2 regions of the Oenococcus sp. genome follow, and region 2 is predicted to be linked to the other one. Evidence: riboswitches for the same ligand, from Rfam matches in the RefSeq annotation. Region 2 holds a riboswitch; the other holds the start of a gene.

Region 1 (16,102 bases), 310 kb from region 2:
CAACCAGCGTTAGTGCGGAATAGAGGGCTAGGCCGATAATGGCAGCTGCGAGTATGCCGATAGCAATTGAAACGACAGTAAAGGCCAGCAACCCCCGATCAGCCGAGGCCAACAGGAAAAAAACCAGCAGAGAATAAAGGGATAAGTTTAAAAACCAGCCGCACTTGAGAGAATAGCGATTGAGGTGCGAGACAAAAACTGCTAAGAGCAGAAAAATCAGCGCCAACCCTAGCGGTATGACAGGATTAATGCCGCTACTTAAAAGAATTGTTTGCAACTGTTTGAACACAAGTTCATTTTATCAATGCAATTAAAATACTTAGGACAAGAATCAGAATAAATAGGTAAATTTCTTTCGCATGAATTGATTCATGATGATAATGGCTGCGTTTCTTCCCTTCCAAAAAACCGTGGGCATACATAGCCTGACTGAGATTGTTTGACCAGACAAATGAATTATAAATGGCTTTTACATATAACTGCGGGGAAAAGACAGTTAAACGCACACCACGCATTTTGGCAGATGCACGAATGATCTTAATTTGACGGGTCATTTTTGGCAAGAAATTCAAGGCCCCTAAAATTCCATAAACAAAAGTCGGATTGACATGCAAGTCTTGTTCAAAACCACGCATTAAAGCGGTCATCGACTGGCTGAAGGCTAGCACACTACCGAGAAAAATATAGGCGTACACACGCGTCGCCATAATCCAAGCAAAGGTTTTTGAATGGTCTGGGCTCATGGTGTAATACATAAACCAGCCCCCGACAAAAGGGAGAATACCGACAATAATTAACCAAAGAATTCTTTTAAAAGAAATTTTCTTATAAATAACGTAGATTAAGGCACATGCCGTGATGGCTAGGTTCAGCCATAAGGACCTCACAAAGGCCAGCTCAATTGCAAGTGCAAGAACAAGAAGGAATTTTAAGGACGCTCTCATGATAATTCCGCCAATCTGATGAGTTTGTGATCTTGAATTTGATAAGCATGGTCAATAATTTGATCCATGGCGAACAATTGATGACTAATAAAAATTTTCGTAGCCGCTGAAGTTTTTAACAACGCAATCAAATCAAGGACAGATTTTTGATCTAGTCCGGCAAAAGGCTCATCCAAGAGAATGGTGTCGGGAGATTGAATCACAAGCAACAGAAGTTGCAGTTTTTTCTTTTCCCCACCGGATAATGTGTAAACTGAAGCATCCAGGCGATCCTTTAAAGATAAACGCGTCAGCCAATCTTCTATGGCGGCGGGAGCCATTGCTTCATGGAAACTTTTGTGCTGGCTTAAGGACAGTTCTTCTTGAACCGTGATTTTTAAAAAACTGTCGCTAGGATTTTGAAAGGCCAGTGAAATTTTTCCGCGGCTAGTAATTTTGCCGCTAAATTTTTGCAGACCTGAAATGGCTTTTAACAAGGTCGATTTGCCGGTACCGTTTTCACCAACAATTAAAACACTGCTTTTGTCAGGTATCAATGCAGAAGCTTGATCAAAAATGATTTGATCGGGAAAAGAGATGGAGAGCCGATCAATTTTAATCCTATCCGACTGAAAATCACTTTTTAGATGGAAGTGATTCTGTCTTTTAAAAGAATCATAGAATTGACGGAAATCCGTTTTTGGTAAGGATGTAATTGTGTGCTTATCAAATAGAAAAATGCGCTGTGCGAGTCCGTCGTAAATTAAAGGATTGTGATCAGCTATCACAATTGTCCGACCCCGCCGCTGCAATTCCTGCACTTTGGCAAGCAGAAACCGGATACTCTGCCGATCGATACTGGCAAAAGGTTCATCTAAAATAACGAGTTGAGTACCTAGATTGACGGCTTCTGCCAAAGCCAGCCGCTGCTGTTCGCCGCCTGATAAGGTATCGACCAGTTGGTTTTTTTTGTTTTCTAGGTGAAACTCCGTCAGGATCTGATTAATTTTGTTTTCAATCTGATCGGCTGGATATTGCAGATTTTCCAACAAAAAGACCAGTTCGTAAAAGGGTGTTTCCATTGTAAACTGCTGGCCAGGGCTTTGAAAAACACGTGCTGCAGTTTTATCATATTTTGCCACGAGTTCATTAATAAAAGTTGTCTTGCCGGAGCCTGAAGCCCCAGAAAGTAAAATAAAGTCACCCGCGTTAATACTCAAGTTGATGTTTTGCAAAATCGTCTGCCCATCAATTTCAATATTTTGATTTTTAAAATCAATTATCGACACTTATTTAATCAGTTTAGCTTTCTTTAGAATGGTGTAGATCAGATAGACCACAATACCGGCGAAAATCAAAATCGATAGGTAAGAAATGACAAAAAGTGACAAAGTATAGCTGATAGGAAAACGGTTATACGAATTCTGAAAATAGGTAAATCCGAAAGTGATAACTGTTGATGTCAATGTGGAAAGCCACAATCCGGCAAAAGGACGTTTATAACCTGTCAGGGCAAAACCTGCTTCTGTACCCGCCCCTTGTATGAGGCCGCTGAGAATATCGGAAATGCCCCAAGCTGATCCAACCGCCATTTCTACTGTGGCGGCTAAGGTTTCTCCAAGCAAGGATGCACCTGGTTTTTTGATAATCATACCGGCAATCGGGCCGGCCATGACCCAAAGGCCGATTGTCGCTGCTGTGGCAACCTGCTCAGAAATTTGCGAAGCCCCGATGGTTTGTGCAAGTGATTGATCAGAGACCAAGCTGACCAAAGGACCGCTCAAGCTGACCATGGTATTCCAAGGGATACCGAAAGCAAAAAACAGAATGCCGAAAATCACACCGATCAGACCGATTAAAATGACATCCCTGATCCGCCAATTTTTTGTTGATGTGTGTGCTGTCATAAAATAAAATTCCTCCAAAGAATAACAAAAAGAGCCGAAAGATAACGACTCTTTTTGTTATCTCCCTACGCAGGTACTAACCTACAGGTTCAATGGGTAATTCTCAGCTTGCTATAGGCAAGCACCCCAGATAGAAGTATTCAGCTCTTTTAAATTGATTCTAGCATAAGTTTATTGCACAAGTTTGGTTCTTTTTAAAAGACTGAAGATTAATAGATTAATCAGGCCCGCAAAAACAAAGATCGACAAAAACCAAATGACAAACAAAATCAGCACATAATTAACATCGAATTTGTAATAAGAACGCTCAAAGTAGTGGTAAGCAAAACTAACAATACTGCCGGTAATTGTAGATAGCCACAGACCAGCCATTGGCCGCCGATAGCGGACACTGGCAAAACCGATTTCAATGCCAGCACCTTGTTCGATGCCCCATAGCAGAGTTGTAATTCCCCAAGACGACCCGATGACCATCTCGACGGCCGAAGCGATCAAATTAGACAAGAAAGCAACACCTGGTTTTTTAATAATTAAAGCTGCAATCGGACCCGCCATCATAAACAGGCCAACTGTTGCTGCTGTTGTGACTTGAGCTGCTACCAATGAGGTCGATAAAGAGCTCGCCAGTGAGTGGCCGGTCAAAAAAGTTGCTATAGGCGTTAGGATACTGATAAACAAGTTATATGGCTGGCCTGAGGCAAAATAAACGGCACCGAATACCACACCGACTAATGCTGCTAAAATGACATCTCTGATTTTCCAATTTTTACTCTTCATCTGCACCTCGTTATCCCTTTAAATGTTAAAAAGCGCCTGCACAAATCTGGAAGCGCTAAAATTTTAACATAGTGCAATTCTACCAATTTAATTTTGTCATCTCACAACATTTTGTTAACAAAAGTGTCAAAGAGTATCTGGCTCTGCTCTTGATCCCCAAGCATGTCCGCGGATTGCTGCGGCAGGATAAACGGCTTTTCTTAAATGGCCAGCCTGTTTCGACAGCAGCTTTATTGGCAGCTTGCGATAAGCTGAGTTTTAAATTATCTGCTGATGATTTTTCAGAGAAACAGCAGGTATATCCGTCCAACAATCTGCAGCAGATTTCAATCGTTTATGAAAACGATGATTGCATCATCGTTGATAAACCAGCTGGAATGAAAATGCATCCGCACTCACCCAATGAGACTGATACCTTATTGAATTTTGTTCAAGCTGCCTTAGCCGGCCGTCGATCGCACGGCCTACCGGCCTCTGCCTATGTGGTTCACCGCATCGATACTGATACTTCAGGCTTGGTTTTGATTGCTAAAAATCCACTGGCTGCTGCCGTTTTGAATCAGCTGATTGCCAAAAAAATCATTAAAAGAACCTATTTAGCCTGGGTATCTGGCCATTTATCTGAGCCAAACAGCACTATTACGTTGCCAATTGCCCAGGATCCGAAAAATCCGTATGTCCGTATTGTTGATCCATCGGGACAGCCGGCACTGACGCGTTGGGTCAAAATGCATGTTGTCTATCAAAACACTTTACTGCGTATTCAGCTGGCAACCGGACGGACGCATCAGATCCGAGTTCATCTGGCTGCTATCGGCCACCCGTTAATTGGTGATCGACTATACGGCGGACCGGATTATCCACGCCTGCTGCTGCATTCGGCCAGTATTGAATTGCCGGATTTATTTACTGATTATCAGCAGCTGCGGCGTGTGACCTCACCGCTGCCGGCGGATTTTCCCAGACAGCTATATTTGAGGTAATTTTTTAAACACATTACCTTGACACACATAGTAATATGCTGTAAATTAATACATGAAGGATGAGGAGGATCAATGGCTCAAGAAATATCGAAAGATATGATTCGCGGACTGACAGGTGCGATTGTATTAAGTGTTTTAGAGTTTGAAGATTCCTATGGTTATCAGATTTCCAAACAGATCAAACAGATCACTGATGATCGTTACGAACTCAACGAAGCCACTTTGTATACCGTTTTTCGCCGTTTATCAGCTCAAGGATTTGTGAAAAGCTACTACGGCAATGACGATGAAAATCAAGGCGGGCGCCGCAAATACTACAGTTTGACCGAAAGCGGCAAAAAAGAGCTCAATCGATCCCGTACCGACTGGGAATTTTCAAAAGAAATTGTTGATGCGCTGCTGCAGGAGAAGAAGAATGGATGACTTAATTAACAAAAAGCTGACAAGACTATTTTCAGGCTATGAAAAAACTGCTGATTTAGATGATTTGCATGACGAGATTTTCGATGATGTCAAAGAAAGTGCCAAAGATTTGCAGCAGAAAGAACACCTCAGCGATGAGGAAGCTGTTGACAAAGCATTTTTGCAAATGGGCGATCTGACAAAAGTGATCGATCAAATTGGTGAAAAAAAAGGAAACGGGACTTTTAAATTCAATTTTCATTTCCTCAGTCAACAGGATAGCGAAGTTGTCTACGAAGATGAGTTTGCCTTAGACGAGATTGAAAAAATCAATCTCAAATTCCATTCAGATGCTGTAAAAATTATCTCGACAGATTCAGACAAATTGAAACTGACTCAGTATAAAAATCCGCAGACTGCTGATGATCCGATCGTTCAAGTCAGCAGCCAAAACGGTGATCTAAATATTCATTTACCAGAAAAAAAATTCTCGATTAGTATTGGTGTTTTTATTTCTACGACGCGTCTGCCTAAATTGCTGATTGAATTGCCAAACAGCTATAAAGGTACATTGAATAGCGACTTTGGATCCGGCAGCATGCTGGTAAAGGGGATTAAAAATCACGCAGCCGCTAATTTCACCTTTCATTCCGGCAGCTTGAAGATTTCAAATTCAGTCTTTTCAGAAAGCGGCTGTTCTTTTCATTCCGGCAGCCTATCTGTTTCGGATAGCTTGGCCGATTATTTCGGATCAGATTTTTCATCAGGCACGCTGCGTTTGAACAATGTTACGGCAAAATATGATATTAAAGCCACCTCGGGCACGGTACGCCTGAATAAAATAACCGGTGCCGGTAGTGTCAATCTATCGTCGGGGGTTGTGCGTGCTGATTTTAAAAAGGTAACCGGTGATTTAAAATTGACCGCGTTGTCAGGCATGATTAGAGCTGTTTTGCCTAGCCAAGACGAATTTGCTTTCAAGTTATCGGCTAAAACCGGTACAGTTCGTTTGAAGGATGCTTTTGACGCACCAGTGGATTATGATATCGAGTCATCCTCTGCTAAATTAGGTACTGTCGGCGAAGCTAAAAGTTATCGCTTGCTCAGTCGCGTGTCTTCGGGCACAATCGTGATTGATTAGAATTTTTTTAACTTAATTTATGTTTAACTGCAGCCGCCTTATAATTTAATCAATGACTAAACGAGTTCCGCCTTTTTTAACACCCCCGGCTATTGTGTCGATTATCATTGCTTTATCAGCGGTTAATGTTGTGACTAATGTGACAACTCATACAGCTGAGGGTGGTGCACCAACAAACTATACGCCCAGCCAAAGTTCGTCAACGAGTTCAGCTGTGAGTTCATCCAGACCGGATCGGCAGTCATCTTCTGACTTGTCTTCCAGCAGTTCTTCATCTGTGCCAGACACAGCGTCCAGCAGCAGTTCTTCACAAAAAACGCCTTCAGAAACAAGCGGCTCTTCTAGCAGTACGTCTGAAAGCTCGCAATCTGTTGATAAAGCACCAGCTGCCAGCAGCACTACTAGTTCATCAGCTGTCACACCGCCGGCAGGAGGTAAATAATGGGAATTGGTTTACTGGCTTTAATTAATCAATGGCTTGGTTTTTTTAGTGTTCGCAATCAGGCTAGAGGGCGTATTTATTCAATCGTCGGTTTTATCGCTAACTTTTACCTCCTTTATGTTGGTGTGCGTTTAATCATCAATCGTCAGATTTGGGGGATTGTTTTCCTATTAGCTTTTGTCGTCTTGCTGTATTTTTCTGTGCTGAATATGATTTATTATTTTACAGACAAAACAGTTAAATGGGATATCTCGCCTTTGATTGACCACTTTTTGGGTGGCGATAAAGCTGAAGAAGAAGCTGCCTTGAAAACTGTACCGGCCAATGGCCTTTATCGACGTGATCAAGTGCTGGGTACGGTGATTGTGTCAAGTTTAGAAGAACAAGAAAACTTATCCAATCTCTATCAGCGAATGCTGCAGGCCAAATTGATTGAACAGAATTATGGTCATTTTTCCCGCTCGCAAATAAAGAGGTATCTGCTGGCGCATGAAACAATATCGGCTAATTATCCGGGTACGCTGCTGCCGTATTTTGATTTAAAATACGTGCCCAGCGGTTTATTGATCTATGGCGGCATGAATCAGTTTTCTGCTCGCCCGATTGGTGTAATCGTTAAGGTTGGACTAAGTGATGCAATGACTGCATTACAGGGTTATCAGTTATCGCTAGCCTCGGTGGTAATCCATGGCGGACAGGGACGCCAGTTAGATCCGACCCATAGTAAAATTGTGGCTGTGTCGTTAGCAAATTACATCACGGCTGAAGTCGCTTATAAAAAAAGAGAAATTTAAGAAAACCGTTTTTGAGAAGGGATGGGTCACATAAATAAATGATGAAAGTTATCGTAGGATTGGGAAATATTGGTGCAAAATACGCACATAATCGGCATAACGTCGGTTTTATGGCGGTGGACGAACTCGCACAGCGACTCAATACAACCTTTTCTTTGAAACAAAATCTGCACGCATTTATCGCAACGGCTGTTGTGGCATCTGAAAAAGTATATCTGGTTAAACCGACAACGATGATGAATGATTCTGGTCTGGCCGTAGAGGCCGTGATGCATTATTTTGACGCCGGGCTAGATGATTTAATCGTTTTTGTTGACGATATTGATCGGGATTATGGTCAGCTGCGTATCAAAAAAAGCGGTGCATCAGGCGGACACAATGGTTTGAAATCAATCGAATCAGCTATTGGGAGTCAGAAATTTGTCCGAATCCGTATCGGCACAGGGAGGCCCGCTCATGCTGCACAGGCTGTCATTAATCATGTGTTGGGTGATTTCACAAAACCGCAAATGGACTTGGTTCAGCCCCAGATTGACCAGGCCGTTTTAGCGTCAGAGGATTTTATTAAGGGCATTGCACTGAATACAATTACGAATCGTTACAATAATTAATGATGAGCGCATTGACAGATTTTATCAGTCGTTTGCCTTTGACTGAAAGTATAGTCCTGAACCAAAGCAGCCCGGATACGGCGCAACTTATTTCAGGCATTGACGATACCCCCAAGGCCGCGTTAGCCGCTGGGGTTTTTGTGCGTTTAAAAGCTGAAAAACAGGAAAAAAACAGCTTAATTATCACAGACACGCAATTCCGTGCTGATCGGCTTAGCGGTGACCTGGAAGCTCTCGTCGGCCAGGATAATGTCTTTGAAATTCAAGCAGAAGAATCCTTGGCGACGGAAACAGCGATTGCGTCGCGCGATGCAGATTTGAGTCGCGTTTTGGCCTTGCGAGCCATGCAGTCTAACACTCCAGCCATGATTGTTGCGCCTTTAGCTGCCTTGACGCGTCGTTATCCAGATCCGGCAGTTTTTCGGTCTGCTGTTTTGGATCTTAAAAAATCGGACACCTATGTGCAGGCGGATTTGGCCGGCAGATTGATCGAGATGGGGTATCGCAAAGAAGCATTGGCTGCGAGTCCTGGTGAATTTGCGGTCAGAGGCGAGATTGTTGATATCTATCCGATCAATATGGATAGCCCTGTACGCTTGGATTTCTTCGATGAAGAGCTTGAGTCTATGCGGACTTTTGATGCCGATTCACAAAAATCTTTGGACAAAATCCAGCATGTTTTTGTGTTTCCAGTTTCGGACTTCCTTCTGTCACAAGCTGATTTTTCCACAGATTTGCAAACACTGCAAAATGCTTTTATTGCCTACCGTGATTCTCTGAAGGGGATCGAAAAGAAGAAAATTACAAGTTTTTTTGACCCTCTACTGGCTCGTTCTAGGGAAAGCGGCTTTGATCGCGGTCTTTTACCTTTTGCTGAGTTCTTTTTAACACACTCGCTTTTAGAGTATGCTAAGCAAGACGACCTGCTGTTCATTGATGATTTCGCCAGAATTAATGAACAGGCCAAACTTCAAGAGGAAAAAGATGCGCAATGGATGACTGATGCTTTAAAAGAGTTTCGGCTCCTACCTGATTTAAAAATCAAGCTTGATGCAACTAATCTTTTGAAGAAATCACAGCAGAATATTACCGGTAAACTGCAGCGTTTTCACAATCCGAAAATTTTCTTGAGTAATTTAACCCGTGGGTTGGTTGGCCTGGCTTTTACTGCCAAACAAACTCTATTGACCCGACCGATGCAGCAGTATTTTGGCCAGATGCCGGCCCTAAAAGCTGATGTTGATTCTTATCGTAAGCGAGAATTCACCGTGGTCTTGGCTGCTGCTTCTCATGAACGGTTGTTGTCCTTGCAGCGGACTTTGCACGATTTTGATATGAATTTTGCTATCACTGATGAGGTATTGCCCGGTACGGCCCAATTACAAGTTAGTGCTTTATCACGCGGTTTTGAATTGCCGGATCAGAAATTGGTTGTTCTAACCGAAGCGGAATTGTTCGCCAAAGTCAAAAAGCGAATTCCGCGGCATGCAACTTTTTCTAATGCCGAAAGAATTACCAGTTATAACCAACTCAAGGTTGGCGATTATGTAGTACATGTTAATCATGGTATCGGACGCTATGAAGGTTTAACCACACTGGAAGCCAATGGCGGCAAACAAGATTATTTGACACTGGCTTATGCACAAAACGCCAAGATTTTCGTACCGATAACACACCTGAACCTAGTTCAGAAATACATTGGCGGCGATCAGGGCAAAGTTAAAATCAATTCTTTGAATTCAACCGACTGGGCCAAAACAAAACACAAGGTGGCCACCAAAGTCGAAGATATTGCTGATGACTTGATTGCTTTATACGCCAAGCGCGAAGCCGAAAGCGGTTTTGCCTTCTCTGCTGATGATCAAGCACAGGACAAATTCGATAATGATTTTGCCTACCCAGAGACTGTTGACCAGCTGCGTTCGATTAAAGAGATCAAAAGCGATATGGAGTCAGCCAAGCCGATGGACCGCCTGCTGGTCGGGGATGTTGGTTTTGGGAAGACTGAGGTCGCCCTGCGTGCTGCATTTAAAGCGATTCATGATCACAAACAGGTTGCATTTTTGACGCCGACTACTATCCTTTCCCAACAGCATTACGAAACGGCCTTGGAACGTTTTTCCGATTTTCCGGATGTCAGGATTGCTGTTTTGTCCCGCTTTAATACGCCGGCACAGAACAAAGCGGCTATTAAAAAGATCAAAGACCACCAAATTGATCTGGTTATCGGGACTCATCGTCTTTTGTCCAAGGATGTGGTTTTTGATGATTTGGGCCTGCTGATTATTGATGAAGAGCAGCGTTTTGGCGTCAAACACAAAGAGAAGATCAAACAGCTGCGTGCCAGTATCGATGTCCTCACGCTCACAGCGACACCGATCCCGCGTACTTTAAATATGGCGCTTGTCGGCGCACGTGATTTATCAGTCCTAGAGACACCACCAGCTAACCGTTTTCCGATTCAGACTTATGTTTTGGAAAGTAATTGGCCAGTCGTTGCTGATGCGATGGAAAAAGAGATTGGACGCGGTGGACAGGTCTTTTTCCTGCATAACCGTGTTCAGGACATTGAACGGACTGTTGGTGAAGTACAACGTCTGGTGCCTGATGCCAATGTTGGCTATATTCATGGTCAGATGAACGAAACCCAGTTAGAAAATGTTTTGATGGACTTTTTAAACGGCGTCTATGATGTGCTGGTCACGACTACGATCATCGAGACAGGTGTTGATATTCCGAATGTCAACACGTTGATTGTCGAGAATTCACAGCGTTTTGGTTTGTCGCAGCTTTACCAATTACGCGGCCGAATCGGTCGTTCTAACCGTCTAGCCTATGCATATTTCACTTTTCCGCCTGATCGCCAACCGACTGAAGATGCTCAAAAACGCCTGGAAGCCATTCGTGATTTCACGGAGCTAGGATCCGGCTTTAAATTGGCCATGCGCGATCTGTCAATTCGTGGTGCCGGTGATTTATTGGGCAAACAGCAGCACGGCTTTATCGATTCTGTTGGTTATGAACTATACCAGCAGATGCTGCAAGAGGCCGTAGCAGCCAGGCAAGGCAAACACAAAAAAGCCATACAGACTAATGCTGAAATTGTTTTGGACATTGAGGCTCTGCTGCCTGAGGACTATGTGGGTGATTCATCTCAGAAAATCGAGATGTACCAGCGGATCCGAAAGTCTCAGAACCAGGCACAGTTTGACGAAGTCCGTCAGGATTTGATCGATCGTTTTGGCGCAATTCCTCAACAGGTTGAAAATCTGTTTGCGCTGGCGCGTTTGAAAAATGCCGCTGATTTGGCTAATGTTGTTAATTTGCGTGGCGACGGGACTCAAGTCCGGATATTGTTCAGCAAAAAAGCCAGCCGAGCACTTGCTGGCGAGACTGTTTTTAAAACCTTGCAGGACCTGCCTTATAAGGTTCGCGTCAAAGCCATCGATGATCAATTAGAATTAACCGTCATTTTAAACAAAGATCCGCAACTAACCTATTTAGGAAAAATAACCGATTATCTCGAATCGGCTGCAAAGGAGATCCAACATGCGTTTGGATAAATATTTAAAAGTCAGCCGCCTGATTAAAAGACGCACCTTGGCCAAAGAATTTGCTGACCAGGGACGTGTTACAGTCAATGGCAAAGTTGTCAAATCTTCGGCAAGCGTGACGATCGGGGATGTCTTGGTACTTTCATTCGGCACCCGTATTTTGACAATTAAAATTACCGATACTTCAGAAATTGTGAAGAAAAACGATGCAGGGGAGATGTATGACTTGCTTTCATCGGAATCAAATTCTGATAATTCTTCGATCCATTAAACTGCTATGGATATGTTTTTCATCTCTGCATCTATTTTTAGATTATGAGTTCTCTATTTAGTGTTTAAAACAAATTTAATTTCGCAATCCGTTGGCAGGCCTCGGTGAAATAAGGTTCATCAATCAGCAAGCCGACTCTGACAAAACCTTCTCCCCCTTTACCAAAACCGATCCCTGGTGCCACGGCAACAGCTGCTTTATCTAACAATAGGTCTGTAAACGATTCACTCGTGTAGCCTGTTGGTACGGGCATCCAAGCGTAGAAAGACCCACCCGAAGGATAAGGCTCCCAGCCGATTTTTCTAGCAGCGGCAAAGAATTGATTACGGCGTTTTTCATATAATGACACCAAATCATGAACTGTGTGCTGATCGCTTTTTAGAGCAGCAATACCAGCCTTTTGGATAGCTGGGAAGACACTGACAAAAAGATGGTCTTGAAGCAGGTTGATCGCTTCAATCATGTCGGCATTTCCGGCAGCAAAGCCCAGACGCCAGCCGGCCATGTTATAGGATTTAGAAAAAGTATAAGTTTCAATGCCAACGTCTTTTGCACTGGGTGTCTGCAAAAAACTCAATGACTTTTGTCCGTCAAAGCTGATCGCACCGTAAGCAAAATCATGTACAACGCCGATCTGATTTTGCTTGGCAAAATCGACTGTTTTTTGGAAAAATTCAGGATTGGCAACGGCACCGGTGGGATTATTCGGATAATTCAGGTACATCAGTTTGCCTTTTTTTGCCAAATCCGGGTCGAAGGTGTCATAGTCAGGCAAAAATCCGTTTTCTGCTTTTAAGGGAAACAGCCCTAAACGGACTGAAGCCAGCGCGATACCGGACAAGTAATCTGGATAACCCGGATCTGGCAAAAGCATCGTGTCCCCAGGGTTTAATAATGCAAAGGGCAGCTCCACTAATCCAATTTTAGAACCGCCTAAGATTGCAATCTCTTTATCAGGGTCCAAAGAAACACCGTATTCTCTTTTGTAAAAATCTGCTGCAGCCTGCCTTAATTCAGGATCGCCACGGAATTGGGAATATTTATGATTCTGCGGCTCAGCTGTTGCCTCTTGCATGGCTTTGACAATAAAATCAGGTGTCGGCTGGTCAGGATTGCCTTGGCCTAAATTAATCACGTCAGCGCCAGTCGTAATTTTTGCGTTGACTTTCTTAACTAATTGGGCGAAAAACTGTTGGGGCAGTTGTTTTAACACTTTTGATTCATCAAATGTAACCATTAAAATCTCCTTTAACTTTGAAGCTTCATCAGGCCAGCCATGTTTGCCTGACACAAATAGATACAAAAAATCCTCTATCGTATAAAAACGATAAAGGACGGAAAACCGTGGTACCACCTTCATTGATGCATGACTTGCACCCACTTTTTTAATTGCGCTAACGGGCAAAAGCCGACACTAGCTTGCGCAAAAAATATTCAGCCATTGCCGTTCGCTAGTATGATTGCATCAAAAGACCATCTTCTTGTTCTGTGGCCGACCGCTTCTCAGCTTCGCGCGGTTCTCTTTATCGGAATAGGACAATACTCATCTTTGCAAGGATTATAAAATGCGTATACAGCTTTGTCAAATGAGAGTCTCATACAGGTTGCTATTAGCAGCCAAAAGCTTTTAGTTCGAAATTGAAGGGTGATTGTCCGTGGCGAATTATTAAGATTTATTTGCGATTTTCTTAAGCAGTTTTTATCATTGGAATCCTGTGCGATATTGATTTTAAGCGATGAGGAACGGTGCAGCTAGACAAACGAAAAGGGTCAATCCTAAGACAGAACCGCAAGGTCCTGCTTTGCATGTGGTGCAAGCTGATACCGCTGCTCAAATCCGTCGGGCACAAGGGCCCAACCAAGCTCGCGAGAGACATTATCATAAAGAGATTGCTCGCCGTCGCCGGTTAATTGCCTGCCTTGGCATTTTCTTTGTTGTGATTTTTTCCGTCAATCTGTTGTCTTCAGCTGTCAAACTGAATGCAGCCTTAGCCCAGCTGCGGCAAGTTAATCGGCAATTGGATCGTACTCGCGGTGAAAACGGCAAATTGAAAACTGTGTTGACTAATCTCAAACAGCCTGATTACCTCGCACAGGTTTTACGTGATAAATATCAATATTCCAAAAAAGGCGAAGTTATTTTTAATCTGCCTGCTGGAAGCGACACAAAATAACAGTTTTTTTGCTGTTATTTTATTAATATGAAGAGTCTCTACAGACAATTTCAATTGAATATCCAGAGCCATCGGCTTTTTTCCGGACGCGATAAAGTTCTTGTGGCGATTTCTGGCGGAGTGGATTCAACTGTTTTAGCGAACTTGCTCTTTAAATATGAAAGCCAGCCATCTGATCATCTTTTTTTAGCCCATGTTGATCACCAACTGCGACCTGATTCATTTAAAGAGAAAGAATTAATTGATCGTCAGTTTGCAAGCCGCGGATTGCAGGTATTCCATAAGATCTGGCCGCGTTCTCAGCATCCAACTTCAGGTATCGAAAACGCCGCGCGTGATTTTCGCTACCGATTCTATGAAGAAGTAGCCAGCAGGCTGGGAATTTCGACGATTATTTTAGCTCAGCATGCGAATGATCAGGCTGAGACGACTTTGTTAAAATTGATCCGGGGGGGAGACTGGGAAACAATTTCTGCCATGAATTGGTCGCGTCCTCTAAACAACTCTTCTGATATCCGTGTTGTCAGGCCCTTATTAAATATCAAAAAAGCTGATTTATACGCGTATGCCAAATCGACAGGACTTGAATGGATCGAAGACCCCAGCAACCAAGACCCGGACTACACGAGCCGAAATCAGATCCGCCAAGTGGTTCTGCCGGCTCTGGAAAAAATCAATCCTCAAGCAGTCGAACACATCGCTGATTTTGCAGAGCAGATTAAGCATCTGAAAGAAGACCAGTTGTTTGAAATGTTAAAGCTCTGGGTAAAAGAGTCAGCACCTGATTTACCGATCAAGCGCTCTCAGATCGACCAATTTGAGGCTTTATTGAAAAATAAGCAGTCGCCAAATGGGAGAATCGAGTTAGCCGGCCAAGTATCATTAATCAAGCATCATGATGAAATTCAAGTTAGAAAGGAAAACGAATAAGACTGGCTGTTGTCCCTGCCTGATTCGTGTTAACATAAAAACAATAAAATGACTGATACAGATCCCCGTTTTTCAAGAATACTCCACGATCACGATGAAATCGAAAATGCTGCCAAACGGATTGGGGCACAAATTGATCATGATTATGCCGGCAAAACGCCTATTTTGGTTGTTGTTTTAAAGGGTGCTGTCATGTGGGCAGGTGATCTCTTTAAAAATATTTCAATTGATGTTGAGATGGATTTCATTGATATTGCCAGTTATCATGGCGGTATCAAGTCGACTAACGCCATTACTTTGAGAACTGATTTGACTTCTGATGTACGGGGGCGCGACATTATCCTAGTCGAGGATATTGTCGACACTGGATTATCATTACAATACCTGATCTCTTTGCTAACAGATCGCGGCGCAAAGTCTGTTAAAACAGCCACGATGCTAAATAAACAGCAGGGACATAAAGTCGCGGTGAAAGCCGATTATATCGGCTTTGAAATTTCAAATGAATTTGTAGCCGGTTACGGATTAGATTACCAAGAAGTTTGGCGGAATCTGCCTTTTATCGGTGTTGTGAACCCAGAAGTCTATTCTTAATGTTGTTTGTATCTAGGAATGTTAAAATATTGTGTTAGCGTAAACGAGGTAATATATGCAGAATAAGAATCGCGGATTCTTCCGTAGTTCGTTATCATACGCCATTGTGATACTAGCGATTATCTTCTTAATCTATAGTTTCTTCGGACGGAGTGATGGTAATGTCAAACATCTTTCGACGACTGCCTTTTTAAGGCAGCTGCGGACCAATAAAATTAAAGATTTTACAATTCAGCCTGGAGATAGTGGTGTCTATACGATTTCCGGCGATTTTAAAAAGGCACAGAAGTCTAGTCAGAATAATGGCGGTGTTAGCCTGATTTCTGGTTATCAGGCAACGGTTACGCGTTTTACCGCTTACGTACTGCCTAACGACTCAAGCTTAAAAGAGATTACGAACACTGCTCGCCGAGCCGGGGTTGCGATTAATCCAAGGCCTGCTCCGTCGAATTTCTGGGGCTCGATGCTGACGATGATTGTCCCAACGCTGATTCTATTTGCGCTGCTTTACTGGATGATGCTTGGCGGACAGCGGGGTCAAGGCGGTTCTGGCGGTGGACCTGGCGGAATTATGAGTTTTGGCCGTTCCAAGGCCAAAC
Region 2 (16,102 bases):
TTCTAATGCGACAAATTATACCGGCACAATCAGGAATTTGTCCGGCCGCGATGAAGGTATCTTTTTAAATGGGCCTGCGCTTACTTCCGCTGATACGAATGTACCTTCTGCTGAATATCATTCTTCGCATTTTCAAGGAGACCGTGTTCAAGTACTAGAGCAAGTATTAACAGTCCGTTCTAATGGCGGCTATTACACATTTTTGAGGGTTCGGGACGTCGATAAGAACAATTTGATATTCTGGATCGACCAGCGAGGTGTGGCTGCTAATGAATATGATTCGGTTATTTTGAGTCAACCGAGAAATCAGTGGGCAACCGTTGCCAGCCGTCCTTATGATGGTATTTATCTTCTTGGCCCAGCAAACACAAGCGTGGAGACCTCTGCTGCTGGTGGTAACGGGCGGGCCTCTGACTTCAATGGGCATAATGTGTATGTTCTGCAAATCGAAACAACTCACAGAAAGACTAATAATCGAGATTATCAGTACGCCTATGTTAGCGATGGCAATCAGTCTTATTGGGTCGATGTACGTGCATTGAACTTTGCACCGTTTTCCCTTGTTGTTCACAGTTCATATGGATTGAATTACCAGGCCTATATTGCGGCGGGCATTCGTCACGATGGCCTTTACGAGGATGCTGCAGCCTTATCGACACCTGGCGCGCAACATTATTTTGCGGTATCTAATTCCGTCAATCATCATCTTGTCACTGTGCTTGAGTCTGTGGATACAGTTCGGGCTAACGGTCAGCATTATATTTATTTGCGCGTTCATGATCAGAATATTCAAAATGGTGCTGGTATCAACGAATATTGGATTGACACACGATCTGTTTCGGTTTTTGACAGCCAATCTGCGCCAACTGCATCAACTGGCCATTATGCGGTTATCGATCCTGGCCGCCGCACTGACTCAATCTATAACGCAGGGCCGGCATTGACCAGCACTGCTACTCTGGACGGCAATGGTTCAATCGATAATTATCGTAATCAGTCGGTTCGGATTCTTCAGAGTGTCACGACGACGCGCGCAAGCAATAATCTTCGCTACACCTATGTACAGGTTACGAATGGTTCTCAGACTTTTTGGGTCGACGCTCGTTCTTTGAATGTACAGCCTTATGCCACAAGGCGGACAATCACTAACTTTGCCAGTTCAGCTCGGATCATTGAACCTTGGGGACGGCAGGATATGGTTTATACCGATGGTCCGGCTTTGACGAGTGATGATACGGTTCTGCCAACAGCATCGTTAAGCAGTTTGAATTTGCAAAATCGCACTGTGACTGTGCTAGCGGTTGTCGAGACCAATCGCGGCAGCAGAACGAAGCCGCGATTATATGAATATGCACAAGTGCGAGTTACTGGTACTAATCAAATCTTTTGGGTTGACCGCCGTGCCTTGGCTTAAGAACTGTCGGCATTAGGTTATGAAGATGCTGTGATTCCAAGAGACTCAGTTTGTTCAAAAAATAGAAAATTATGTATTTGGAAAAAGGTATGCGATCATCATCAGTAATTGCGTTTGCTTGCTGGAATTAGCTATGATAAACTTTAGATTGTTATTTGATCGCAAATAACCAAAACATCAAAATCTGGGGTGCCTGAAGGCTGAGATTACACCCACATAACCTGATCTAGTTTGCACTAGCGTAGGGAGATTACTTGAGAGATTTACCGCTTTATTATCGTGTGCTCGTTGTTCTGATCACATAAATATTCGGTCGTAATAGATACTTTTCAAGCCAGTCTTCTTACAGAGACTGGCTTTTTTGATGGTAAGTCCTGCATGGCGATGTTTAAAAAATTTTTTTTGGAGGGTATCTTATGCATACAAAATGGTCCTTGCGTGATTTCATTTTTCTGGCTTTGATCAGTATTTTTTTTGGTTTTATTTTTTGGGTATGGGCATTTGCTTATAACGGCCTCGCAGCCGTGCTAACACCGATGGGACTCAGTCCATTTGCCAATGATGCCACCATTGGCCCTTGGCTGATGGCTGGACCAATGGCGGGTTATATCTTACGTCGTCCTGGTGCTTCTATTCTTGGGGAAACACTGGCTGGAATCGTTGAAATGGTTTTTGGTTCACAGTGGGGCATTATGGATATCGTCGCTGGCGCTATTCAGGGTTTTGGGACGGAAATTGGCTTTGCCGCCTTTGGTTACCGCCGCTGGGATAAGATGAGCCTATCTTTGTCGGTTGTGACTGTTACGCTTGTCACATTTATTTGGGATTTATTGAGAAACGGTTACTCACAATACGCATTAGGACTTTTGATTGGTCTGTTTATCACGCGTCTGATTTCAGCTGCCATTTTTTCGGGTGTGATTGTGTATTTCACGGAGAAACTAATTGCAAAATCGGGCATTCTTTCAAACGATAAATCGGAGATTGTTAAATGATTTCTAGTATTGCAGTGCAAGTATTGCCCATCACGGCAGATCGGGACGACGTCATTCGGATTGTCGATTACGTGATTGCTTATATTGATAAAAGTGGTGTTAATTATCAGGTCGGGCCGTTTGAATCTACCTTGGAAGGCGACTACGACCAGTTGATGGCTATTTTAAAAGAGTTGCCCAAAGTTGCTGCTCAAATTACAGATGTACCGGTCATGGTTTATAGCAAAATTAACATGGCAACAAAATCAGATGTACTCACGATTGCCAAGAAAACGGATAAATATCGGGATAAATGACGACCAGCTTAAGCCATGTGACTCTTTCTTATGGCAATAAAAAAATTATTAATGATCTCAGTATTTCGTTTCAGGATGCTAGTTTTAACTTGTTGATTGGCGCTTCTGGTATTGGAAAGTCGACGTTCTTGCGTGTTTTGGCAGGCTTTTATCCGCAGTTGAAAGGTGAGGTGATTGCCGATAATACGATCGTCGATAATCTGCCGGCCAATCAGCGCGCTCGTCATGTTGGTATGCTCTTTCAAGATCCGAATACACAATTTGCTATGCCAACACCCTTTGATGAACTGGTCTTTACGCTGGAAAATTTGCAGGTTCCTCAAGAACGAATTCAAGCAGAAGCACAGAGAGCGATTGACTTTGTCGGGATTAACCAACTGTCTAATTTAAAAATAAATACACTGTCTGGCGGCGAAAAACAAAAAGTTGCCTTAGCTGTCATTGTGGCTATGCAGAGTAAAGTCTTGCTTTTAGACGAACCCTTCGCTAATATCGATCAGCCGTCCAGACGTTATTTACTAAAAAAAGTCAAGCAGCTGCAAGCAGACGGCACGACCATTATTGTTGTCGATCATGATTTATCCGGTTATGAGGACCTAGCCAATCAAGTTTGGCTGATGGCTGACCAAACGATTCAGGCGATCAGCGAAAGTGATTTTAAGAAACGTTTGCCGACTAAACAGGTTTTTGATTTCGCAGTTCCAACAAGGGGCGCATTTGTTTGTGATGATTTAAAGGTCTCGGTCGGGGACAGAAAACTTTTCTCAATTCAGCATCTGCTTTTAGCGGCGGCCGGTATTACACTTTTGACTGGGGATAATGGAACTGGCAAGTCAACTTTGTTTAACGCCCTAACGCGGTTGAAAGATTACGAGGGGGAAATCACCTACTTAGATCGGGATATTTCTAAATTAAAGGTTCCTTCTTATTTGGAGGAAGTCGCACTTGTTTTTCAAAATTCTGAGAAACAGTATTTGCGAATGACTGTTGATGAGGAATTAGCATTAAGTTTGCAGCAAACGCGTCATCCAGAGAATTGGCAGCCAGAAGCGGTCGCGGCCTACTTGCAGCGTTTGAATATGTCAGGCCTCGGTGATCACATTGTCTATCAACTGTCTGGCGGCCAAAAGAAAAAATTGCAATTGCTTGTGATGCTGATTATGGAAACACCGGTCTTATTGCTCGATGAACCTTTGGCTGGATTGGATTTTCAATCTGTTAGGCAGGTGGCCGCCATTTTACGTGAAATTGCCGATCGCAAGCGTCAGCGTTTTGTGATCATTAGTCACCAATTGGATCAATTGCTGCCGGTAGTCGATTTTTATCTGCGACTAGAGAATCAGACTTTGCATTATCAGGAGCGTTTATCATGAATGCCATGAACCCGAGTATCAAATTTATTTTAATTCTGATTGTCAGTCTGGAAATCACGGTGATTTTGGATTATCGCGTTAATTTAGTCGTTGCTGGATGTACCATAATTTACTTGTTGGCCTCCAGACTAAGCTGGCACCGTTATTTGCTGCTGATCTTTTTGCCGATCATTCCCATGCTCGGCGCCTGGACATCCTTTAATACTTTTGGCAGCAGGGAGATGGCTTGGGTCATGATGACACGTATCCTAGCTTATGTTTATCTGGGTGCCGCTTTCTCATTTACGACACATATGGACTGGCTGTTGGATTCTTTGGAACAAAATTTTCATCTTCCGACTGTGTTTATTTACGGTTTGCGCGGCGCACTGTCCTTTGTTTCTCGCGTCAAACAGGAAATTAAAGTAATTCGCGTTGCTGCTATGATGCGCGGCGTCAAAATGGCGCCCTATTCACCGCAATTATTTTTTAAATCTATTCTGATTTCCATGCGCTGGTCGTCCCGTCTGTCGACGGCCATGATTTCTCATGGCTTCACTGAGAATGCGCCGCGGACTCACTTTAAAAAAGTTGTGATCAAAAAAAGAGATATCGTGATTGCGAGTGTACTACTGGTCGTCATGCAACTTGCTGTGGTATTTTTGTAATTTTTGATTAGTTTGACAATTAGGAATTTTGTGTTATCTTGGGAGTCATAGATTTCAAACGACTTGATCCGGAGAGTAGTTTTGAACCAAAGCAGAGAAAGTTGGCGTTTGATGCAAGCCAACGTGCGGGGAGAGATGAACATGGCCGGTGATTGGCTGGTGCGAACCGTTTACGGAAAACACCAGACGGAATGGCCCTCGTTACCGGGCACGCCATTAGAGGCAGCTCATACGCTTTGCTTTAGATGGTTGGCAAGACTTGTTTTTGGCAACAAAACAAGTAAAGCAGGATGGTAACGCGTTAATCGCTTCTGTATTTCAGGAGCGATTTTTTTATACCTTTGTTTCCGGATTGAAATCTGTTGTGTTTGTGTGATTACGCATTAGGAAGTGCCAGAAGTTTTGCTTTGTCAATGAGTAGATATTTGAAAAGAGGTTTTTATGACAACTACTATCATCGGTTTTCCCAGGATAGGTGCACATCGAGAGTTAAAATTTGCAACAGAACAATATTGGAAGCAGGCGATTAGCCAAGATGAGCTGCTAAAGACAGCGGCATCTTTGAAAAAAAGCATTGGCAGGCAACTGCTTCCATGTTTGAAGATTCTAGGACAACAATTTCCAAGAAGCGATGATGTATCTAACAGTTATAAAAAAACACCGAATCGGCATATATGGACAATTCAAGGGTTTTATAAGTGGCTAAAGTGCGATTCCTTTTGCTTCATAATAGGAAAATTGATGACAAAATACGTGATAAAATTAACGCTTATATTAAGTTCCACTTTTCGGTAAATGGTGGAAACATATTTTTACCATATAATGATCTTAATTTCTAACTGAAAATTGATTTTACTAGGAGCAGCATGGCATCAAAGGGAGTTTATCAGTCGCCGAATCAAGGCGGTGTTCACACTTGGTATTTGTCCGAGGCAGAACAGAGGAATTTGAAATGGGCACGCGATTATAAGCGGGTCAAACAAGAGATTAAACAGTCTTATTTAGATGGTGTGCTATTTACACTCTTTTTTGCGGCTGCAGTCGAACTGTTCGTGATCCTGGCAATTATTGTGTACCGCATGCTGTTAGGCGAGACGCCTTTAACGCCTGGCTGTTATCTGGACCGGGTTTTGCAACATGTTGTGAGTTTGTTTGTCAGGAAATGATGATTAAAAAAACGGGCAAAACCCGTTTTTATTTTGCGTATTTTTTGATAATTTTACAAAGCAGGGCCGTGGCGCCGACACCGACTGTATCATCGTAGTAGCTTTGGAAGCGATTATCCTGCAGGTACATCTCTGCTAGGCCGCGGTGAGTTGCTGGGGAATAGCTAGTCCACGTCATTTTCAGCCAAGATTTATGGTCTTCAAAAACCTGTTTGGCTTCTGGACCATTGAGATCCTGAGTTGCTAACAGTGTGATCAGCTGTTTGAATAGATCTTTTTCCAAATTTTGAAAACGCTCGTAATCTGCTGCAGTCATGTGCAGCATCTTTGCATTGGCTTCTTCGACGATTTGTCTGCCGTACTTTTCTCGGATTTCGTCACCATATTTTTGCTCATTTGTTTTCAGCATCTGCCTTTTGAAAGCTGTGAATTTTTCTTCGTCTGTCATATGTTTTTGTCCTTTCTCGTCAAGAATTGTCTGATCAGCCAGCCTGATCAACGCGTCCAGCTTTTGTCTTTTAGCTTGCAAGGCCTGTTTTTGTACTGTTAAGATCTGCAAACGATCAATATGTTGATACGATAGAATTCTTTTAATCTGCTGGATGGGCAAGTCGAGTTCCCTGTAAAAGAGAATCTGCTGGAGTCGATCAACTTGCTGCTCATCAAACAGCCGGTAGTTGTTTTCGGGTTCGCGTCTGGCTTTTAGCAAGCCTTCTTTTTCATAATATCGAACGGCTCTGGGCGTGATACCGGCTAGCTCGGCTAATTCATTGGTCTGATACATGCTGCCTCCTTGACAAAGATTAGCTTAAAGTATGACCTAAGGTCAATGTCAAGATCAAGATCGTTCTATTTTTCTTTCTGGAATAATCGAAAATGTGAAAAATGTGGAATCGCTATCACAAATCTTTATTAGAATCAAGTGGTAAACATATTGTAAGCGCTTACAATTTATGGTATATTTAACGCGGACAGGTATTCTCAGTCTAGGTTTTTGGGAAATCACTTTGTCCTTCTTCGTATACATCTTAAGAGGAAAACAATCATAAACCACGATCATTTTGGGCCATGGTGGAAATTGCGTATAAGTTCTCTTGGTCGTGTGTTATGAAGAAAGGAACAATGATGACTTGAAAAGAACAAGAAATTTAACCATTTTTTCACTGCTGGTTTTGCTTTTTTCTATTTTCCTGCCAATGACTGGTCTACTGCATGCAAATAGGTCTGCACAGGCTGCCGGGACTGTTTATTCTAATATCGCACCGAATTATCAGACCGATAGCAGCGGCACGCGGCCGGCTCCGGCAAATAGCTGGAGCATCCCTGGACAGACGGATGTTGTTAATCATCAAGGCGGTACAGCTGGTGCTTGGGACGGGGTGACATCTTGGAATGGCGATCCTGCCAATAAGACTAATTCCTATATCAAGTACGGCAGCAATACAAATAATCCGGATTTTGCGATCCGGAAGTATGCGAAACAAACTGCTGTACCTGGTCTGTATGATGTTTATCTGAATGTCAAAGGTAATGAGCAGCAGCAGGTTGATCCACTGGATATTGTTTTGGTTGTTGATATGTCAGGCAGTATGGAATCAGCCAAAGCGGCGGCTGCTAGGCAAGGTGTCAAAGATTTCTTAGCAACATTATTGAATTCCGGTTATGCTGATAAAATCAATGTTGGTTTAGTCGGATATTCTAGTCCTGGTAATAATTATGCCAGTGCACATGTGAATCCTGCGCCAGTCACAAGTGCTCAAGCGGCGGCAATCAATACCGCTTTGTCACCAACGTTTGTTGGCGGTACCTTCACTCAGTCGGGTATTCGTGATGGTAGTACTATGCTGGCATCTTTACCGGCCAATCATAAGAAAATGATGATCCTGATGACAGATGGCGTTCCGACTTTCTCATACAAAGTCACGAATGCAAGCATTATCGGTGGCCTGGCATACGGTACAAGCTTTTCGACGACACTGGATCAACCAGGAAATACTTCCCGACTCAACAGTAGTTATTCAGCGAGTGGTATTACGATTGCTGATACTTGGGCGGCCACGCTTGGTGAGGCTAGAATTCAAAAGGCGGCTGGTGCTGAAATTCATGCTTTAGGTATCCAATTAGCTAACGATGGTACTTACTTAACACAGGCTGAAGTTGAACAACGAATGAAGCTCTTAGCAAGTACTGATTCAACAGGTTTGCCATACTATCAAGCTGCCAATACGCCGGCCGCTATTCAGCAATATTTATACGAACAGTCGCAACTAGCACTGAGCTATTTCAGCACAATCAGTAATGGTCCTATTAACGACCCGCTTGGCAGCCAGTTCTTGTATGCCAATCCGACTGGTTTATCAGTGAACAGTGTCGGCAGCAATGTGATTACGAGTTTGCCGACGGCTGTGATTTCAGGCAGCAATCTGCAGGCGACAAATCTAAATATCGGCTTGAATCAGGAAGTTCAGATTCATTATCAGATTCGCATTAATACTGAAGATGCGGCTTTCCAGCCTGATCATTGGTATCAGACCAACGGGCGGACTCTGTTAACCCCTAACAGTGCCAACCCGACCAACCAAGTTGACTTTGCGATACCTTCGGCAAAAGCACCGGGCGTCTCGATACAGGTCAACAAGCTTTGGAATCTGCTGACATCTGCCAGCCCATTACCATCAGCGGTTGCCTTCACTGTCAATCGTGCTTCGACCACGTCACCGACAGCTTGGCAGCAAGCTAAAGGGTCCTTGGCTCAGTCCGACAATTGGACAAAAAGCTTCACACAGCTGCAAAGCGGCGCGAATACGGTTTATCTGCCTAAGTTCAATAATTTAGGTGCGAATTTCGTTTATACGGTCGTGTCCGAAGATGCAGTGACAGGATTTGTTTCCAATATTGCTAATAATAACGGTGTCTTTACAATCACGAACAGCGAACTCGGCGTCAATGCGGAGAAATACAGCCGCAACAACCAAGCTCCTTTGGCAGGATCGCAATTTGTGATTACGAAATACAACAGTAATTGGACGACTGTCGATTTATCCTTCAGCCCGATTACGATTAACGGCAATCAATCAGCAAATACGAAAATTACACCGGGCTATTATCAAATCCGGGAAAGCAAAGCCCCGGACGGCTACGCTTTAGAGACAACGGCCTTTAATTTCCGTGTTGATGATCAAGGAAAATTCTTTAATGCAAGTAATCAAGAAATCACGTCTGCGGCGCTGCCGGGTGTCGACAATTTCTACCTTAAGAAGACTACTCTCGGTGCACCTGTGATTGTGCTGGCCAAGTATGATGCGCTCAAAGCCTTTAATCTGGTGGTCAATAAGATCGACCAGACGACTGGCAAGTCGCTTACTGGTGCACAATTCACGTTAAAAGACGCGAATGGTACGGTTATTAACGCTCAAGAGAGCGGTGCAACAGCAACGTTTACCTTCAATGGCCTTCCGGTTGGCGCCTATACGCTGACAGAGACACAAGCCCCTAACGGTTATATGCCCTTCAATAAGACCATTACAGTCACAATTGCTGCTGACGGCACTGTCACAGTGACGAATAGTGATGGCTGGACTTCTTCATTGGAAGCTAACGGCAATAATAAAATCGCTTTGACAGTTAAAAATACTGTGAAAAACGTCTTCCCGGCAACGGGCGGACCTGGAACGGAAAAATATGCCGTTATCTCGCTTTCCTTTATTCTGACTGCTTTGGCAGCCAGCGGCCTGTATCTATTTCGGATTAAGAGGAGGCATAAGTCATGATTAAAAAGATATTATCACTGCTTATTGCGTCTCTTCTGATGGGTGTCTTGTTTGCTGTCAATGGTGTCAAGACCTCGATTGCGCGGGCCGATGAAAGCGGGCAGGTGACTGTCATGCTCCATCATCGTTTGAGCTGGGATAATCTGCCGGCCCAAACGGCAAACGACGGGTTAGAACGGGCCGGCTCGGATGGGCTGATTGCTGGTGCAAATACGGCTTTTGCCGTTTACGACATCAGTAACCAATTGAAAAGCTACTCAGGCGATTCGGCTGTTTTCCTAAGCCAATTTAAGACGATGGATCAAGCGGCCATCAACAGTTATATTGCTGATCATAGCTTGACCAAAGTGGCTGAAAAAACCACTGATGCCCAAGGCATTGCCTCATTTAACCTGACAAACGGCCTTCAGCAGGCTTACCTGATTGTGCAATTGCAAAACAACGAACAGTCGGTTAACCAGCTGATGTTTGAACAGCGGTCGGATCCGATTGCCTTCAGTCTGCCAATTTACGCAATGAACAGCAATGTCCCGCTGTCTGTGATTCATCTTTACACGAAGTCCGCCATCGTCAACCGGATTCCTTATTTCTTCAAATACGGGCGGACACGGACGAATACGCAGATGCCTCTTGCAGGCGCTAAATTCGCTTTCTATCAGCTGATCGCTGGCAAGAAAAGCTATCTGACGAATGCAAACGGCTGGCAGGCAAGCGATCATCCTTTGACCGATCCTGCTGTTAGAAAAATCGTTTCCGGGTCTAATGGCCTGGTAGCTTTGGATAACAGCACATTGGCGGCCGGCAGCTATTATTTTGAAGAATTGCAGACACTGACAGGATATGAAATTTCGGCTGCGGCCACGCAGATCAAAGTCGAAATCCCCGCTGCTTCAGCATTGGCCAATATACCGGCAATCACGGTCAACGGCCAGGCACTTGCAAAAACAGTAGCCGGGCAGATTCCCGCCGATGTCTTTAAAAACGCATCACCAAGAGTCTATAACTACGAAAAAGCAGTTAAAAGCAGCAACGGCCAGGTCTTTCCATTCCTGCCCCAGACGGGCGAATCAATCGGTCTTATTTCTCTAGCCGGACTGCTGGCAATATTAGCAACCAGTTTCATATGGCTTCAAAAAAAGAAAAGGAACCTTGAAAAATGAAAAATAAGCTATGGACATTTATAGCCGGCTTAATTCTGCTGCTTCCGCTGACACTTTCATCTTTCGTTGCTTCAACCCAGGCTTTTGCAGCCGACACAAGTACAGTTAATGTGACACTGCACAAGCGGGTTTTCGATGAAGGACAATTACCGGCTGATAAACAAAATACCGGTGAAGTTACAACGGATTTTGGCGGCATGCCGCTCGCAGGCGTTACTTTTACAGCCTACGATGTTACCGATCAATATCTGACATTCCGTGGGTCCGGCGATACAGCCCAGCAGGCCATCGCTAAAATTCAGGCAGCTTCGACGGATGGTGCGCCGGCATATGCAACAATGCTTTCCAGCGGCGTTACCACAGCACCTGACGGCACCTACACGTTTATGAATCTCGCTTTAAAAGATGGCAATAAGGATAAAGTTTATCTTTTCCTTGAAACTGATTCACCAACGAACGTGACTGCCAAAGCCGCACCAATCGTATTGGCTATGCCAATCTACGCTAACGGTTCTGATACACAGATTAATACCAATATTCATGTTTATCCAAAAAATGAAAAGGCAGATCCGATCGTTAAGGATTTGACTGATCAAAGCAAACTGGATTTGACTGTGACTCTGCCTGATGGCAGCAAGATTTTCAACGCTGCTTACGGCCAGACCTTCGGTTATACAATCCAGGTCGCTGTTCCCTGGAACATCAAGGACAAAGATACCTTTACTGTTGTTGATACACCTGATCTTGGTATCGATATTAATACAGCCTCAGTTGCTGTTGCAGGCTTGGTCAAGGGCACTGATTATACAGTTGCTGCTAATCAGCCAGCCGGCAAAGGCTTGGGCTACAAGATTACCTTTGATACAAGCAGTGCAGCTGTTCGTGCACAAGCTGGTAAGAAATTAATGATTACTTATCAGGCAGTTCTGACTAATGCCGCAACACCCGATACCGGATTGAACAACACTGCTTCTCTGGCTATCGGAAATGGGACAGACTTGACAACAACTGATACACCGGGACCGGTTATCTATACTGGCGGTGCTAAGTTCATAAAGGAAGACAAGCAAAGTGCCGCTAAATTAGCTGGTGCTGAATTCAAGCTCGTGAGAGTTAATGCCAGTGGCGACATCGTTGCCTACGCAACACAAGCTGCTGACGGCAGCTACACTTGGAATGCCGCAGCAGCAGGCGCAACTGTTTATACCTCTGATGCCGCAGGCATGCTGAGCCTGAAGGGCCTTGCCTACTCTGCTAAGCTGGCAGCCGGCGAAAGCTATGCGCTGTTGGAAACAAAAGCACCTACAGGTTATGCGCTTTTGACCGCTCCTGTTAAGTTCACTGTGACTCAGGGCAGCTATGGTGACAGAAACACAATCACGATTGTCAATATTCAAAAGGGTATACTGCCTGCTACCGGCGGTTCGGGAATTGTGATCTTCCTGGTCATCGGTTCGATTTTGATGGCAAGTGCCTATCTCTGGAACAAGAAGCGTCAAGACCAAACAGAAATCTAATTTCAAAAGTTGTTTAAAACTTCGGATGCCGTTTCTCTAGGTCCGGAGTTTTTCTTAGCTGGAAAGCGGAGCAGGAATGATGAAAAAACATCGTCCGGAAACTTTCAACGTCTTGTTAAAACTGTTCATTGCTTTGATGTTTTTGATCGGATTTCTCGTCTTCTTCTATCCTTTTGCCGCCGACAGTGTGATTAATTTCGCCTACCAAGGGCAGATCAAAAAGGTTGCTCAGGAAAATTCACGTAACGCCGATCGCCAGGCCGCTAAAATCACACGCCTGCAAAAAGAAAACCGCCAGAAGAGTCTTGAAAATCAACAGATCGGGATTTCGCCGATTAAAGATATTCTTGGTCGGGCTGTCAAGCGCGTGCCCAATAAAAGCCGCCAATATTATTATCAGCATTCACTGGGTAGTATCTTTATTCCAAAAATATCGCTCAGCCTGCCGATTTTTGATAAGACAAACGACACCCTGCTGGAAAAAGGGATTACGTTACTTGATGGCAGTTCCTATCCGACGGGTGGATCAAGTACCCATGCTGTCTTGCTCGGACACAATGGCCTGCCTGACCAGCAGTTGTTTACGCATATCGACCGCCTGAAAAAAGGGGATAAATTTTTCCTGAAGATTCTTGGGAAAAGATTGGCTTATCAGGTGTTTGACATCAAAGTCGTGCGGCCCGACGATTTAAAAGATGTTCAGATCAAACAGGATCAGGACCTTGTCACGCTTGTCACCTGCACACCCTATATGATTAATACCCATCGTCTGTTAGTGACGGGCCGGCATGTTGGATTGGATAAGCGTCAATTTGACCGGGCACAGAAAAAAACAGTCAGCACTCAGACGACCTATCTGACCTTTTATCTCTCACTGATTGCGGCAGCCTTATTATTATTTATCTACTTTGTCTACTGGCAGATTCGCCGCTTTTATCGCGATAAAGCAAAGGAGCAGCCATGAAAAAAGACCGTTCTTCGCGTAAAAAACACAAAAACAAGTTGTGGCTGATCCTGCTCTTTATGGCTGGTTCCTTGATTGCCCTTTATCCCTTTTACGTTGGTGCTGTGAATAATTTTATTGACCAGCAGCGCATCAGGTTGCTGGAAAAAGAGACGGCTGCTGATATTAGTAAAAAAGAAGCGGCCATGGCTAAAAAGAATGCGCAGATTACGCAATTCGGCCTGCATCCAGGCGTCGACCCCTTTTCCGGGGCTGATACCGCGCACCGTGTTGATTTGAAAAAACATTTGATCGGCAGTGTTGAAATTGCCAAGATACGCCTGCGGATTCCTCTATTTGATGAGACTAATTCAGAAATCTTAAACTACGGCGCGGGTGTTTTGCAGGGAACTTCCTTTCCACTGGGCGGACCGAACACACACTCTGTGATCACGGGCCATCGCGGCTTGGCGCAACGGACTTTGTTTACGAATTTAAATCAGCTGAAAAAAGGCGATTTATTTATCCTGACCGTGCTGAAAAAGAAGTTAGCTTATCGGGTGGATCGGATTCGTGTCGTTAAACCGAATAATTATCGTGCTTTGCGGATCGAGCCCGGCCGTGATCTGGTGACTTTGCTGACTTGTACGCCTTATATGATCAATTCCCACCGGCTTTTGGTCACAGGCCATCGCGTGGCTTATCATCCTGCCATGGGGCAGCAGGCCAGGCAGGCGGCGACTGCCAACAACTGGATTCAAATCTCGATTTTAGCGGCAGTTCTATTATTGGCCGCTGGTCAATTACGGTGGTTATACCGCAGTATTCATGCTTCATTGATAGCGAAAAATCATGTTGATTTGGCACTGCGGATTTACGACCGCCGCCGCCAAGAAATGGCCGGTGTCACTGGTTATTTAATGGCCGTCAACCGTAAGAAACCTTTAAAACGCCGCGGGCGACCAATCATGGCGCGTTCAGACCTGCGTGGGCGGATGCTGTTTGCTGATCTGCCTGGCGGTCTCTATTACCTGAAGCTGACTGAAGGGACTGATGGGGATGGCTGCCAGGTGGGGATGCGCCATTTGGGCGACCACCAGATGCGTTTTTACCCGGATGGCAGGCAAAAGTGGCTGTTTATCAATCATGATGGCCAGTTGGCTGTTTACTTGGATCATTAAATTTTGTTGCATGAGTTTGATTGCTGGCTTAAATCAGCAATCAAACTTGTTATTTTCCGAATGGCAATAAAATCGGGCTCGGGGTCTGACATGAGCTCGATTTTTTTCTGCTCTAAAAGCAGCAGCTGGTTGCTTTTTGACGATTTCGGCTGCACAGTTGGATTAATCAGCTCTTTTTGATGAATTTCTAATTGGCCTGCTTTAATTTGGTCAGCAAAATTTTGGTCATGGGAAACAAGAATTACACCGCCAGGATGACTATTAATGAAATCCCGCAGGGCATCCATGGCCCTGATATCTAAAAAATTGGTCGCTTCATCCAGCAGCAATAGATTGAATCGGCCCAGCAGCACGGCCGCTAAATTTGCTTTTACGCGTTCGCCGCCGCTAAGCAGTTTCATCGGCCGGTTAAATAGAGTTTGATTAAAACCGAGGCTGCCTAATAAGTGAAGAATCACTTGATTCGTCTGCTTGGATTGCCGGCGTAAAAGAGCAAAAAGTGTCTCATCAGGAGATGCTAGAGGCAGTGTCTGCTTGAAATAGCCAATTCTAGCCGAAGAATTCCGCCAGATTTTTGGGTCTTTGCTGCCAGCAATTGCTGTTAATAAGCTTGTTTTACCACTGCCGTTTGGTCCTCTTAGAACGAGGTGCTCGCCGAAAATCAGTTTTAAATCGATGCCGGCAATCAGCTGCTGGTGATTTCGCATTAGTGTGAAATTCGAAAGACGGAGTAAAGTTTGCCCATGTTTTTCCTTACTTGATAAATCAACAAATTGCAGTCGGGATTCATGTGCTGGTTTTTTCAATTTTGGCATGCGCGCAATCCGTTTTTCTATAGCTTTAGCGCCGCTCTGGAGCTTCTTTTCCAAATGATCGTGACTGCTTCTGCTGACCGCTTTCTTGTCAGATTGCGACAACTTGCCGCGATTGCCTTTTTTCACGCGGTAAGCAGCTTGAGTGCGCTTAATAACCTGAGCCTCTAGGCGGGATTTCTTCTTCTCATTAAGCGCATAAGCGACTGATTGGCGTGCTTGGGCGGCCTTTAATTGTGCTTGGTATTCCGTGTAATTGCCGCTATATTCTGTGACCTGCCCGCCGGAAAAAGCCCAAATCTTGTTTGCCAGGCTATCCAATAAAGCTCGGTCATGAGACACAATCATCAGACTGCCTGAGAATTTTTTCAAACTGCTTATCAGCCATTGCTGATTGTCTGCATCAAGGTTGCTGCTGGGTTCATCCAATAACAGGATTTCAACCGGCATTTTCAATAGCTGCAGCAGTACTTGTTTCTGTTTTTCGCCGCCGCTCTGCTGATTGAGGTCTTGGATTTGTGGCAGCATCGCCGCAGACACGTGGTAATGAATCGCTGTGTCTTTATTGAAAATTGCCTTCAATAGTGTTGTTTTACCGCTGCCATTATTGCCCACGATACCGATACGATCGCCTTTGGACATGGCCAAATGGTCAATCGAAAAAAGCACTTGGCCGGCGATTTCTTTTCGCAGCTTTGTGATCGTTAATAGTTGCATAAATTCTCCTTTTTAACATTTCGTGAATTAAAAAGTTAAATTTGTCATAATAAAAAGCCCTCTTTTCTTTCGAAATTAGGGCTGATGCGCGTCTCTTTAAAAACTATTTTT

Evidence for each region. A riboswitch is a leader RNA that binds a small molecule or an ion and turns the genes downstream of it on or off. The one in region 2 is predicted to bind thiamine pyrophosphate.
Region 1: it holds a riboswitch for thiamine pyrophosphate, as region 2 does, so the genes downstream of both, ABF487_RS02215 (ECF transporter S component) here and ABF487_RS00630 (ECF transporter S component) in region 2, are expected to answer to the same signal.

Annotation. Positions count from the first base shown of each region.
Region 1 covers NZ_JBDNNF010000001.1:433,327-449,428, reverse strand. The annotation lists gene ABF487_RS02230 (YdcF family protein) at 1-289, opposite strand, end outside; gene ABF487_RS02225 (energy-coupling factor transporter transmembrane component T family protein) at 294-944, opposite strand; gene ABF487_RS02220 (ATP-binding cassette domain-containing protein) at 941-2,212, opposite strand; gene ABF487_RS02215 (ECF transporter S component) at 2,213-2,830, opposite strand; TPP riboswitch at 2,876-2,969, opposite strand; gene ABF487_RS02210 (ECF transporter S component) at 3,002-3,607, opposite strand; gene ABF487_RS02205 (RluA family pseudouridine synthase) at 3,679-4,590, shown strand; gene ABF487_RS02200 (PadR family transcriptional regulator) at 4,663-5,013, shown strand; gene ABF487_RS02195 (DUF4097 family beta strand repeat-containing protein) at 5,006-6,133, shown strand; gene ABF487_RS02190 (hypothetical protein) at 6,186-6,575, shown strand; gene ABF487_RS02185 (DUF6681 family protein) at 6,575-7,369, shown strand; gene pth (aminoacyl-tRNA hydrolase) at 7,408-7,980, shown strand; gene mfd (transcription-repair coupling factor) at 7,980-11,543, shown strand; gene ABF487_RS02170 (RNA-binding S4 domain-containing protein) at 11,530-11,805, shown strand; gene ABF487_RS02165 (pyridoxal phosphate-dependent aminotransferase) at 11,870-13,042, opposite strand; gene ABF487_RS02160 (FtsB family cell division protein) at 13,542-13,979, shown strand; gene tilS (tRNA lysidine(34) synthetase TilS) at 14,007-14,909, shown strand; gene hpt (hypoxanthine phosphoribosyltransferase) at 14,958-15,503, shown strand; gene ftsH (ATP-dependent zinc metalloprotease FtsH) at 15,559-16,102, shown strand, end outside.
Region 2 covers NZ_JBDNNF010000001.1:121,708-137,809, reverse strand. The annotation lists gene ABF487_RS00635 (glycoside hydrolase family 68 protein) at 1-1,414, shown strand, start outside; TPP riboswitch at 1,590-1,679, shown strand; gene ABF487_RS00630 (ECF transporter S component) at 1,831-2,409, shown strand; gene ABF487_RS00625 (MTH1187 family thiamine-binding protein) at 2,406-2,705, shown strand; gene ABF487_RS00620 (ATP-binding cassette domain-containing protein) at 2,702-4,078, shown strand; gene ABF487_RS00615 (energy-coupling factor transporter transmembrane component T family protein) at 4,084-4,725, shown strand; partial or broken gene ABF487_RS00610 (hypothetical protein) at 5,167-5,303, shown strand; gene ABF487_RS00605 (hypothetical protein) at 5,592-5,891, shown strand; gene ABF487_RS00600 (MerR family transcriptional regulator) at 5,920-6,675, opposite strand; gene ABF487_RS00595 (SpaA isopeptide-forming pilin-related protein) at 7,022-9,661, shown strand; gene ABF487_RS00590 (pilin N-terminal domain-containing protein) at 9,658-10,821, shown strand; gene ABF487_RS00585 (SpaH/EbpB family LPXTG-anchored major pilin) at 10,818-12,338, shown strand; gene ABF487_RS00580 (class C sortase) at 12,415-13,302, shown strand; gene ABF487_RS00575 (class C sortase) at 13,299-14,462, shown strand; gene ABF487_RS00570 (ATP-binding cassette domain-containing protein) at 14,459-15,991, opposite strand.